4 regions of the Turicibacter sanguinis genome follow, and region 1 is predicted to be linked to each of the others. Evidence: riboswitches for the same ligand, from Rfam matches in the RefSeq annotation. Region 1 holds a riboswitch; each other region holds the start of a gene.

The links. A riboswitch is a leader RNA that binds a small molecule or an ion and turns the genes downstream of it on or off. The one in region 1 is predicted to bind lysine.
Region 2: it holds a riboswitch for lysine, as region 1 does, so the genes downstream of both, HLK68_RS06375 (YfcC family protein) here and HLK68_RS13330 (transporter substrate-binding domain-containing protein) in region 1, are expected to answer to the same signal.
Region 3: it holds a riboswitch for lysine, as region 1 does, so the genes downstream of both, lysA (diaminopimelate decarboxylase) here and HLK68_RS13330 (transporter substrate-binding domain-containing protein) in region 1, are expected to answer to the same signal.
Region 4: it holds a riboswitch for lysine, as region 1 does, so the genes downstream of both, HLK68_RS01620 (Na+/H+ antiporter NhaC family protein) here and HLK68_RS13330 (transporter substrate-binding domain-containing protein) in region 1, are expected to answer to the same signal.

The regions. Positions count from the first base shown of each region.
Region 1 is NZ_CP053187.1:2,747,036-2,750,252, forward strand. Features, by position in the region: gene HLK68_RS13320 (amino acid ABC transporter ATP-binding protein) at 1-224, opposite strand, end outside; gene HLK68_RS13325 (amino acid ABC transporter permease) at 234-995, opposite strand; gene HLK68_RS13330 (transporter substrate-binding domain-containing protein) at 998-1,810, opposite strand; lysine riboswitch at 1,887-2,054, opposite strand; gene HLK68_RS13335 (endonuclease MutS2) at 2,167-3,217, opposite strand, start outside.
Region 2 is NZ_CP053187.1:1,305,123-1,308,339, reverse strand. Features, by position in the region: gene HLK68_RS06375 (YfcC family protein) at 1-1,284, opposite strand, end outside; lysine riboswitch at 1,560-1,733, opposite strand; gene proC (pyrroline-5-carboxylate reductase) at 2,029-2,835, opposite strand; gene HLK68_RS06365 (alpha/beta hydrolase) at 2,965-3,217, shown strand, end outside.
Region 3 is NZ_CP053187.1:1,603,994-1,607,210, forward strand. Features, by position in the region: gene HLK68_RS07785 (helix-turn-helix transcriptional regulator) at 1-430, opposite strand, end outside; gene HLK68_RS07790 (DUF2798 domain-containing protein) at 697-1,203, shown strand; lysine riboswitch at 1,360-1,538, shown strand; gene lysA (diaminopimelate decarboxylase) at 1,634-2,926, shown strand; gene HLK68_RS07800 (aspartate kinase) at 2,951-3,217, shown strand, end outside.
Region 4 is NZ_CP053187.1:296,764-299,980, reverse strand. Features, by position in the region: gene HLK68_RS01620 (Na+/H+ antiporter NhaC family protein) at 1-1,548, opposite strand, end outside; lysine riboswitch at 1,706-1,878, opposite strand; gene rlmD (23S rRNA (uracil(1939)-C(5))-methyltransferase RlmD) at 2,131-3,217, shown strand, end outside.

The DNA.
Region 1 (3,217 bases):
AGTTCTCCCTTTAAAATATCCTGGCCTCGATATAAGATTTCACCACTATCTGGAATTTCTAATAAATTAAGGCATCGAAGTAGAGTTGATTTCCCACTTCCACTTGATCCAATAATCGTAATAACTTCTCCTTTATCCACATGAAACTCTATGTTTTTTAAAACCTCTAGTTCTCCAAATCGTTTTTCTAAATGATGGATGTTGATCATCGTATTTTCTGCCATACTCTCCTCCTAAAGATTTGCCATTGGAACCGTTTGCGATGATGGAAATGAAGTTTTTTTCACGTTCATTTTCTTTTCAATCCAACCTAAAATTTGTGCTGTAATTGTCGTTAACACTAAATAAATGAGGCACGTAATAAAAAACGTCTCAGAATATAGCATCACACTTCCTGCTACTGATTTAGATTGGAAGAAAACTTCAATCACCCCAATGACATTTAACATTGAACTATCTTTAATATTCACAATAAATTCATTTCCAATAGAAGGAAAGGCGTTTTTAATCGCCTGAGGTAAGATAATGTACATCATCGATTGAAAAGCGGTCATTCCAATACTTCTAGCGGCTTCAAGTTGCCCTTTATCCACTGACTGAATACCTGAACGGATAATTTCTGCCATATAAGCCCCAGTATTAACCGAAATAATCACAATCCCTGCAGTTAATGAACTCCACCCTAGAATAGGACGTAAAGCATGATATAAAAACATCGCTTGCACCATCATTGGAGTCCCTCTAAAAAACCAAACGTAAAGACCTATCAAACAGTGCATCATTTTTTTTAACACTTTTACACTTTTTAAGTCTCTTGGTTCAATTGTAATCGCACGCAATCCCCCTAGAACTAACCCAATAACTAAGCCTAACATCGTTCCTAAAAAAGCTAAAATGAGTGTCATTTTAATTCCATACATGAACAAATCAAAATTTTTAACAAATAAAGAAAATGATTTATTTAAAAAGCCATTTTGAGTCGTTAAGAACATCATAATTATTCACCTGTTGGCGCACTTTCGCGAGATTCTGTCATCCATTCATTTCGAGTCGAATCTGAAATATTATCTAAAGCAGATTGAACTTGATTAAAGAACTCTGTACCACGACTGCCTTCTTTTAATCCAATTGAAACAGATGTATCAATATCAAATCCTTTACCTTCTGCAAAGTGAACAATAGTCAAATCTGGATTAGCTTGAATGACCCCTTCGGCAACGGGTAATTCAGCCGTAATAGCATCTGCTTCATTTGATTGTAAAGAGACCACTAACTCAGGATAAGAAGATTTAGGTGTTAAGTGATTCACCCCTTCAATTTGGTCAATTACCGTATCATAATTAGTATTCATCTGTCCAATCACATTTTTACCACTAAAATCTTGAATAGATGTTGCATGAACTAAATCATCGTCTGCACGAACAATCAGTACCATTTCTGATTCAAAATAAGGTGTCGTAAAATCAATTCCTTGTTCACGTTCCTCATTAGCGGTCATCCCAGCAATAATCGCATCAATTTCTCCCGATTCTAGTGATAATTGCAAACCATCCCACTCTAATTTTTTAATCACTAACTCTTTTTCCATGCTCTTTGCAATTTCATTTGCAATTCTCACATCGTATCCATCACAAAATCCTGCTCCACCAATTGATACACTTGTCTGTGTTGGTGCTGACGTTTGCCAGTTAAACGGAGCATAATTACATTCCATTCCAACCGTAAACGTATCTTTTGAATTACTTGTAGCATTCCCGCTACATCCTGCAAGCAAAATACATCCTGCTAACGTTACAACTAATTTTCTCATATTAAAATCTCCCCTTTGATTAAAATTGATTGTAACAAAAAAAGTCGTGCTATTAACACGACTGAAAAAAAGTCCTCTGTTTAATAGCTCCTCTTCAAAACTGAAGGAGTGTTACAGGTATTTCCTGCAACCCCAAGTGACGTATTTGCCAATACGAAACTTTCGGCGATGATTACCTTTCCAACATTTCCTCACTTGCCAGCTCCCTGTTGTACTCTGATGCAACGCTACCTCTATACGATTTTTTTTGTCCTCTTATAAAATAACATGATTTCCATATAATGTAAACTTTATTTTAAAAAATATATTTTCACAAAAAAATCTATCCCGATTGACTCGAGATAGACAGGACTCCCTTATTTTAATTCAACAACCGTTGCTCCAGTTCCACCTTCACCGGCTCCCCCAAATCTAAAGCTTGCAACGTGTTTATTTTGTTTTAAATATTTATGAACCCCTTGGCGAAGAGCTCCCGTTCCATGACCATGAATAATCGTAATCGTTTGATATCCAGCCAATAAGACATCATCAAAGTATTTATCAAGCATTAACATAGCATCTTCATAGCGTTCTCCTCGTAAATCCAATTGAATTCCGACATGGCTATTACGTTTATGAACCATTTGCCCTTTTTTTGTTTCCTTTTTCTGAACCGATTTACGTAAATATTGAAGATCTTCAGGTTTAATGTTCACTTTCATCATACCCAGTTGAACCATCCATTCTCCATTTTTGGTTTGCTCAATCAGTTCACCTTGACGATTTAAAGATAAAACCATCACTTCATCACCTGGTTTTAACGGCTGTTTATTTTGAGCCTTTTTCTTAAATTGCTCTGCTTGTTTCGCCTCTGCTTTCTTTAATGACGTCAATTTTTCTGTTAACTCATGATCTTTCATTGATAAATCAGCCATTTTTTTCGCTCGACGTAAATCCATCACAATTTGTTCTGCTTCTTCTTTTGCTTGGCGAACACTTTCAAATGCTTCTTTTTTGATATCCTCTAAGACTTTTTCACGTTCTGCCTCAAATTTTGCCAGTTTTTGCTCATATTCTTTTTTCATTTCTTCAACTAATGTATTTTGTTGCTGAAGATGTTGAATCTCCTGATCTAATTGTAATCCACGATCCTCAAGTTTTGTAATTAAATCCGTCATTTCTGTTCGTTCACTTTCAACATATGAACGAGCTTGATTTAAAATGGCCTCTTTTAATCCTAAACGTTTTGAAATCTCAAAGGCATTTGAACGTCCAGGTACTCCAACAAGTAAACGATACGTTGGGGAAAGCGTCTCAACATTAAATTCAACCGATGCATTAATCACATCATCTTGCTCATAAGCATAGGCCTTAAGCTCAGGGTAATGCGACGTCGCAATCGTACGCGCTCCTCGAACCTTAACATAA
Region 2 (3,217 bases), 1.4 Mb from region 1:
AATCGCATTTGAGAATCCATCACCAAATTGGAAAATTAAAATTGATGTTTGCGGTGTAATTCCAACTAACTCACCAAGTGGCGCCATAATCGGCATTGTTAAAGCTGCTTGTCCTGAACCTGATGAAATAAAGAAGTTAATAAACATTTGAACAAAGAACATGACATATCCCGCAATTAACGAAGGTAATTGACCGATGAAGTTTGATAATTGGTAAAGAATTGTATCAATAATTTGACCATCTTGTGCAAGAATCACGATTCCACGAGCAAATCCAACCACAATAGCTGCTCCAATCATATCTTTTGCTCCACTTACAAACGATGTTGCCATATCATCAAAACTTAAACGTCCAATAAATCCTGCCACGATTCCTGTAGCTAAGAATAAAGCCGCGATTTCTGGAATAGCAAAATCAAATTTTAGTACTCCAACGACAATTCCAGCTAAACAAACTAAAATCGAAGATAAAATAATTTTATGTCTTACTGTAAACTCGATATGTTCTTCAGTTGATTCTTTTAATGCTTCACGACGTGACTGATCAATTTCATAAACGGGACTTAATTCTGGATTACGTTTGATACGACGACCATACCACATTAAGAATAGAATAGATGCTAAAGTTGTAACTGCCCAAATTAGAGTACGGAATCCCACACCTGATCCAGCTTGAACATTTGCAATACTTTGAGCAACCCCTACTGAGAATGGATTAATCATTGCTGTAGCAAAACCAACAATACATCCAACATAAGAAATAGCCATCGCCATAATACTGTCATAACCTAAAGCTAAACAAAGTGGAATCAACATTGCAATAAATGGAATTGCCTCTTCCGTCATTCCAAAAACTGCGCCACCTAATGAGAATAATCCCATAATAAACGGAATCATTAACATCTCTTTTCCATGGAACGATTTAACGGCACTTGTAATTCCAGCATCAATTGCACGTGTTTTTGTAATAATAGCAATTGCTCCACTTACGATAAATAAAAAGGCAATAATTTCTGAAGCTCCTACAATTCCTTCTAATGGAGCTTGTAATAAACTAAATAATCCTTGCGGTGATTGCTCGATGTATTGGAACGATCCATCCACAACGACTGTTCGACCTAAATCATTAACCACTCGCTCATACATCCCAGCTGGTAATATCCATGTTGCTACGGCAACGATGACTAAGATAAAAGAAATAATAACTAGCGTATGTGGTACTTTAAATTCTTTTTTCGCACCTGCCTCAGTTTCAATACTTCTGGCTCTTCTAAGACTTAACATATATTAATCTCCCTTCAGGTTTTTAACATCCAATAAAGCATTGTCCCCATCTTTTCTTGGATGGTATGAGGTGCAAGAGCTTCACAATAAAAAAAGTCTTGAGTATCACTCAAGACTTTTCAGAAATAATCACATAACGTGCGTTTACTTTTGAATGCTCAAATGATAGCCCTCCACAATTTTTATGGTTGGCTTTAATAAAAAAAAGCCTTGAGCAAATCACTCAAGACTTTGAATTTTAATATATCATTTAATCGATATACAATGCATTCATCTTAAATGATAGCTCACCACAAAATATTTTGTGACAGTGTTAAGTATATTTTACATAACACCAGCTCTATCACCTTAAAGTATCGATGATAGGCTTCGGCGAGAACTCCTTTCCTATTGCGTCTACGTCTTCACTCTTCAATAGTACTCTTAGTTACCGCACCTCTATCTAAAACCTATTTATTTTTTAATTAATTAAATCATAAACTATATTCTATTCTTTTGCAAGTGTAAATTTATGTAACTATCCAATAAAATTTCTATTTTATATTTTTTTAATAAATACACTATAGAGAGCTAACTATAATAAATTTTTAAAAATGAGATGGCCTTAATGAGTATTAAAGAAAAAATTCATGAAATGGAAATTCATCATAAAGAACAACGTCATGAGGAAAAAAATTTGAGAAAAAAGAAGATAAATTATATAAATAGCCTATAAAGACACGCTAGTTTTAAAGCGTGTCTTTTTTATTTACTCATTTTTTTAGATTTCTTTGCACAAGCTTCCATAGCATTCATAATACTTGCTCTAAATCCCTCTTGTTCTAATTTAGCAACTGCCTCAATTGTTGTGCCACCTGGTGAACAAACTTGATCTTTTAATCCCCCTGGATGCATCCCTGTTTCTAGTACCATTTTCGCCGCTCCAAGCACTGCTTGTGCAGCAAATTCGTAAGCAAGATTTCGTGGCATCCCTTGTAAAACAGCAGCATCAGCCATTGCTTCAATCATCATATAAACATAAGCAGGTGATGATCCACTCACAGCAATAACGGAATCAATTAATACTTCAGACACCACTTCACATTTTCCAAAACTATTAAAAATAGCAATCACTTGATTTAACTCATTTTCTGTAACATTGCGATTTGGTATAATTGCTGACATCGCTTCACCGACTTGTGCTGGTGTGTTTGGCATTGTACGAACTACCTTAATACTTTTTTGAAAATAGTCCTCAATCATTTGAAGTGTTGGTCCTGCTGCAATACTCACAATAATGGTTTCTTTATGAATACTTTCTTTAATTTCATCAATAATAGCGGGATATAAATATGGCTTAACTGCTAAAATAACAATTTGACATAAATTTGCAACGTCTTGGTTTGAAGTTGTCCCATTTATTTTATAATCTTCAACAAATCGATTAACTTTTGTCTGGCTAGGATTAGACATCAAAATATCATTTGATAATATTAATTCAGATTTCAATAATCCTTTTAACATCGCCATCGCCATATTACCACTACCAATAAATCCAACCGGATACTTCATATTTCATCCTCCTTTATTTTATTATAGTCTTTTATTTATACTTCTCAATAATAATAAAAACGTTTACTTAACTATTCATTGCCTTCGTGGTATAGTAAGTTTAGTAATCATACTAGGGGGGATTTTTAAATGATGAAAGCTATTGAGTTTGTAAGAGATGGATTTGTTTTACGTGGGACTGAACACCTTCCTAATCAAATAAGTTCTTCTATTCCAGCTATAATTTTATTTCATGGTTTCACAGCTAATCGTTGTGAATTTGGATTTAGCTTCGTAAGATTGGCTAAACGATTAGAGACTGCTGGTATTGCAGTTTATCGCTTTGATTTTATGGGAAGTGGTGAAAGCGACGGTGATTTCTCAGATATGTCTGTAAGTACCG
Region 3 (3,217 bases), 1.1 Mb from region 1:
CATTTTTTAATAAAGGGCGAATCACATCATTGAAATAATTTTCATAAATCGTGATTTCTGCACCATGAAAATGTTGTCCTTTTGTCCAATTCTGCTTCCCTTTTAAATCTTTTTCTACAACGAAAAAAGAAGAAGGTTTAAAAGAAGAAATGGGTTGATTATCAATTTGAAATTCTGTTGTCCCTTTGTGAACCGTTCCAAATCGAACAAGTCGCTGTGGGTTATCAAAATTTAATGTAAAATGATGGGGAATCGTATAATCAGCAATCCCGAACTCATAATAACCAGGGCGTTCGTATAATAAGAAATAGCCATTTTCAGGATGTTCAATATCTTTGAAAATTTTACAATACTTCTCTTGGAATGCCTTGAAATTTAACTCATAAAGGACCGCTTCTCGAAACTCCTCTGAAGAGTGAACGATTGTCATGCTAAAACCTCGCTGTCAAAAAAACTGATTTTAATTAAGTATAACATACTACAAAAGTCATTTTCAAAATGTATCTTTAAATGATTGAATTCGATAAAATAATTGACTTTTTGTCTCTAAATGAGTTAAAATCTAATTATAAAAAATTAAATAATGAACTAGAACAAACGACACATGTAGTGCTTTGCACGTAAATCTGATTACGGTACAAGGTGACTTCGTGTGTCTTTTTTTGCGTTCTTTTATGAAAAGAAAGGAAAGATACTATGCCAAAAACAAAAATTCAAAAATTATTCTTTGCTGTACTAACTGTTTTTATTACAGTTCATTTATTCGTCTTTTATAACGTAGCCATTGAAATGGGAGGAATGTCAAATCAAGTCTTTGTTACTTCTTTAAAAATCGTTCCGATTGAATTCATCTTCGCCTTACTTATTGAAATATTTATTGCAGGTCCTCTTTCAGAAAAACTTGCTTTTAGTATGATTGATTTCAAAAAAGATAGCCAAGTGATTATTACAACCGTATTTATTTGCTCGACTATTGTCTTCATGTGTCCTTTAATGTCATTAGTTTCAACTATTTTATTCCACGGTTTCACAAGCGAACTAATTGCTACTTGGTTCCAAAATATTGTGATTAACTTACCCTTTGCTTTCTTTACTCAAATTTTCTTTGTTCAACCCTTTGTTAGATATATTTTCCGATTTGTCTTTAAACACCAGTTAGATAATGAAAAACAGTACGATACAAATGAAATTGAAGTCGCTTAAGATGAAAAAGTTATCCTCCTAATTGAGGATAACTTTTTTTCTAATACTAAAATATGACATCCAAACGGAATAAAGGGGGGATGATTGACATAAAATAAAGAGAATTCACAATTAAATAGTATTAAGCATGATGAAACGTGCTTATTCAAACCATCATTAAAACGTAGAGGTTGCGAAGGCTTAAGAGTACTAATAACGAGGTAAGCGCGATGACTTATTGGGAAAGGAAGATTCGCCGAAGAGATTAACTGACGCTTTAAGGTTAATTCTCTGGGGGTGCATAAAAGATATGCATCACTGTCACAAAAATCACTTTGTGGTGTGCTACATTTGAGGATATCCCAACCGATTTTTCGGTATATTAAAGGCCCCTTGAATGTATTCGAGGGGCTTTTTTAGTGCCTTATCAAAATGAAAAAAGGAGTCTAGGATGAAACTACATGGAACAATGAACATTGAAAATCAACAATTATTTATTGGAGGGGTAAGTTGTCAAACATTGGTTAACACTTATCAAACACCACTTTATGTCTTTGACGAAGCACTACTTAGACAAAATTGCAAAGATTATAGGAAGCATTTTAAAGTTGAGGAGCGAGGGAATCGTGTGGCTTATGCCGGAAAAGCTTTCTTGCCACTTTACATGTGTCACCTGATTAAAGAAGAGGGGCTTTATCTTGATGTTGTATCTGGTGGTGAACTGTATACTGCTTATAAAGCTGATTTTCCAATGGATCATGTTTTGTTTCATGGTAATAATAAGACATTTGATGAAATCAACATGGGCTTAGAGTATGGTGTCGGTGTTTTTGTAGTTGATAATTACTATGAACTAGAGACGCTAAATACAATGTGTCATAAACGTGGTAAACAACAAAATGTTTATTTAAGAATTACACCTGGTATCGAAGCACATACACACGACTACATTAAAACAGGACAAATCGATTCGAAATTTGGATTCACCTTATCGAATGGGGACTTACAAAGATGTCTTGAAGTGTTTCATAAGTATGAGCATTTAAATTTAATTGGTTTGCATGCGCACATTGGATCACAAATTTTTGATGTGAATCCCTTTTTAGATGAAGTTGAGATTATGATGACACTCGTAAAAGATATTAAAGAGCAATTTGGATTTGAGATTACTGATGTTGATTTAGGTGGAGGAGTCGGCGTTTATTACACAGAGAAGGATGCACCTAAATCGATTGCACAGTTTTGTGAGGCAATTTTAACAAAAGCCCAGACGGTTTGCGAAACTTTACAAATAGATATTCCAAGATTGATTATTGAACCAGGGCGCTCAATTGTTGCCAATGCAGGAAGTACTTTATATACGGTTGGGTCAATGAAAGATATTAAAGATGTTAGAACTTATGTTAGTGTCGATGGAGGAATGACAGATAATATTAGGCCTTCTTTATATCAAGCGGTTTATGAATGTGCCATTGCAAATTGGATGGAATCAGGAAACGAGCGTCATGTTACGATTGCCGGAAAATGTTGCGAAAGTGGGGATATCTTAATAACTGACGTTGACGTAAATAAGATTGAAAGTGGGGACATTTTGATTATCACCTCAACAGGTGCTTATGGTTATTCCATGTCCTCAAATTATAATAAAATTCCAAAAGCAGCAGTTGTTGCTGTGAAAGATGGTGAGGCTCAATTAATTTGTCGTCGTCAAACATATGAAGAACTTCTATCACTAGAAGTTTAAAGAGGTAAACAGGAGGGGAATTAAATGGGGATTTTAGTGCATAAATATGGCGGCACATCAGTTGCAAGTACGGATAAAATCAAAAATATTGCTAAAAAAATAGTCGCTGAAAAAGAAAAGGGACATGATCTGGTCGTTGTTGTTTCAGCCATGGGAAAAACCACAGATGATTTGATTGAATTATCAAAAAAAATATCAACTAATCCTGATAAACGAGATCTTGATATGCTCTTATCAACGGGGGAACAAGTATCCATTTCCTTATTATCGATGGCGCTTAAAGAATACGGT
Region 4 (3,217 bases), 550 kb from region 1:
GAAAATTACCAAAGCAAATCCTAAAGCCATGACGATGTAAGACGTCATTAAAGTCCCTGTCACCCCAAACGCCATATAGCCTAAGGCAGCGATACCTGCTGATAATAGAGCGTAAGGGAGTTGGGAGTTGAAGTGAGCTCCGAGGTCACAACCTGACCCAGTGGCTGATAGAAGGGTTGTATCTGAAATCGGTGACGCGTGATCTCCAAAAATTGCACCCGATAAGACAGCAGCCATAACCGGTATCATCAGATTTAAGTCGATGGCTGCGGCAACACTTCCCGCAATTGGAAGTAAGATTCCGAATGATCCCCAAGATGTTCCGGTTGAGAAAGCCATAAAACTTGCGACTATAAACATGACAACTGGAATAAAGTTTGGATTAATATTGGTGCTTGTAATCACTGAAGCTAAATAGCCTCCAGCATCTAAGGCTCCAACTAGTTCACAAATCGCCCAAGCTAATAATAAAATTCCAATCGCTCCAAACATAGAGCGAGCTCCTATCATAAAAGCTTTTAAAAAATCAGGTAGTGTGACTTCTTTGTTTAAAACATGACGATAAGCCAGTCCCATTGAAACGATTAATCCAGCCATTCCTCCATAACGAAGTGCTTTAGAGAGAGCGATGTTGTCAAGGACGGTGAAGAAGAAGTTAAACTCAGGATCAGTGACTGATTGTGCCCCTTGAATTCCGGTGATAGCCATCGTTCCAACTGTGACAATAATTAAGGTTAGAATAGGAAGAATTAAGTCCCAAATCGTTCCTTTTGAAGATTCAACATCTTTTTCATGAGGATTCGATAGTTCGCTGCCTACAATTGAGCTGTCGCTTCCTTGTAACGTGTCGGCTTCGTATTTTTTCATTAATCCAAGATTTAAGTTAAAGCGAATGACAACGAAGACCATGATGAGGGTTGTGATGACATAAAAATGATAAGGAATGGTCATTAAGAAGGCTGAGAAGGCACTGTAAGAAATGCCTGCTCCTGCTAAGATGACAGCCATAGAACCCATGATTCCAGTTGCCCAACTTGAAATGGGGGAAATGACACAAATAGGTGCTGACGTTGAATCAACGATATAAGCGAGACGAGCTCGCGATACTTTTTGTGCTTCGGCTAATGGTTTTGAGACATTTCCAACGACTAAAGCGTTGAAGTAGTCATCAACAAAAATCAGAATTCCTAAAATAGCAGCGGTATATTGTACCCCTTCGCGTGTTTGAACGCGACGAATAATGGCTTTTGTAAAAGCAGTGGCCCCTCCTGATAAGACGATATAGCCTGTAATAATACCTAGGGCGATTAAAAAGAAGATGATGGACATATTCCACTCATTTAAGAATCCGTAAAGTCCATCCTCTTCAATGACTAGAGAACTAAAAGTGATGAGTATGGTTGAGATGGTATCTCCGATGCTAAATGCTGATAAAATTAAAGCAGCACAGATGACACCGACTCCTAGTGATAAGATAACGCGACGTGTGATGATAACCAAAAGAATTGTGAGGATTGCCGGAATTAAGGCATAGATGGTTCCAACCATTTTCATTCTCTCCTTTTATATTGAACTTTGATTGAATCATCTCGTCCGGCTCTGAAAGTTATAAAAAAAAGAGCAATGCAGAGTTAAACTCATACATTGCTCAATAATGGGGTAGCTAAAAAAAGATCCCTTAGTGATACACGTATTATTTAACTCTCCGATCATTAGTTCTCCACTACCATAGGCAGTGACAGTGTTAGACTTCTTCAATCTAACCCCAGCAAAAAATAGCGGACACTATTTTCACTTCGGCATGGATACCTTTTAGAATTTGTCTTAGACGTCACTCTCGAAATTCCTACTCTTTAGCCATGCACCTCTAACTCATCAAAGAGAACAGAGACGTATTCAATTATCCCTATTGTAGCATCTTTTATTGTAGAGTCAATATAAATTGTTATAAATAAGTAAAAATGGTATAAAATTACGTATCATTGCAACATAATAAATGAAAGATCATCATCTCAGTGTATTTATTGCGAATAAGAGAGGATTTTGTCAACTATCTGCGAATAAGATATGTAAAATAATCACGAATGTGGTAAGATAAAGGGTAGCTTAAAAGCATTGGAGGTTTTTTTTATGAATATGTCACCTTTAAAGGTTGGTCAAGAATTTTTAGTGACGATTAAACGCATCGGGATTAACGGTGAGGGAATCGGTTATTATAAAAAACAAGCGGTGTTCATCCCAGGAACATTAGTTGGGGAAGAAGTTGTGGCAACTTGTACACGTGTAGCAGGTGGTTATGCAGAAGCAGAATTAGTACGCGTTAAGAAAAAATCAAGACATCGTTGTCAACCAGCTTGTGAGGTTTATGGACAATGTGGTGGATGTCAATTACAACATATGACCTACCCGGAACAATTGCGTATTAAACGCGATGCCATTTGGCAAGCGGTTGAACGTTACACCAATTTAGATCCTGAAGAATTAGATATCCGTCCAACGATGGGAATGGATAATCCATATAATTATCGTAACCGTGCTCAAATGCCAGTTGGGTATGATGAAGATGGTGTGATGGTCGGATTCTATAGCATGAACTCACGAGAGTTAGTAAATGTCACAGATTGTGAGGTTCAATACGAAGAAATCAACAAAGTCGTGAATCACGCGGTTGATTTATTAGATGATTATAAAGTTTTTGCGTATGCACCCAAAACGAAAAAAGGAACAGCTCGTCACATTGTCGTTCGTCGTGGATATCGAACAGGTGAGATTCAAGTGACGTTTGTATTAGCGAATAAAGACTTCAAGAAGATGTATTCTTTAGCGCTTGATTTAATGAAGTATTGTCCTGAAGTGAAGTCAGTTTATGTCAACTATAATTCTGATGACACGCATGAAATCTTTGGACCAGATATGATTAAAGTAGCGGGAGAAGATTTTATTACAGATCGTTTAGGTAAATTTAAATTTAATTTATCACCACGCGCTTTCTATCAATTAAATCCAGAACAAACAGTGAAGTTATATAATCAAGTGAAGTATGCTGCTTCTTTAACAGGAACTGAAAAAGTGGTAGATGCTTACTGTGGAGTTGGAACGATTGGTCAATGGGTGGCTGATCAGGCAAGTGAAGTACGTGGGGTGGATATTACTCGTGCGGCTATCATTGATGCGAAAGCAAATGCAAAATTAAATAACATTGATAATACGTATTATG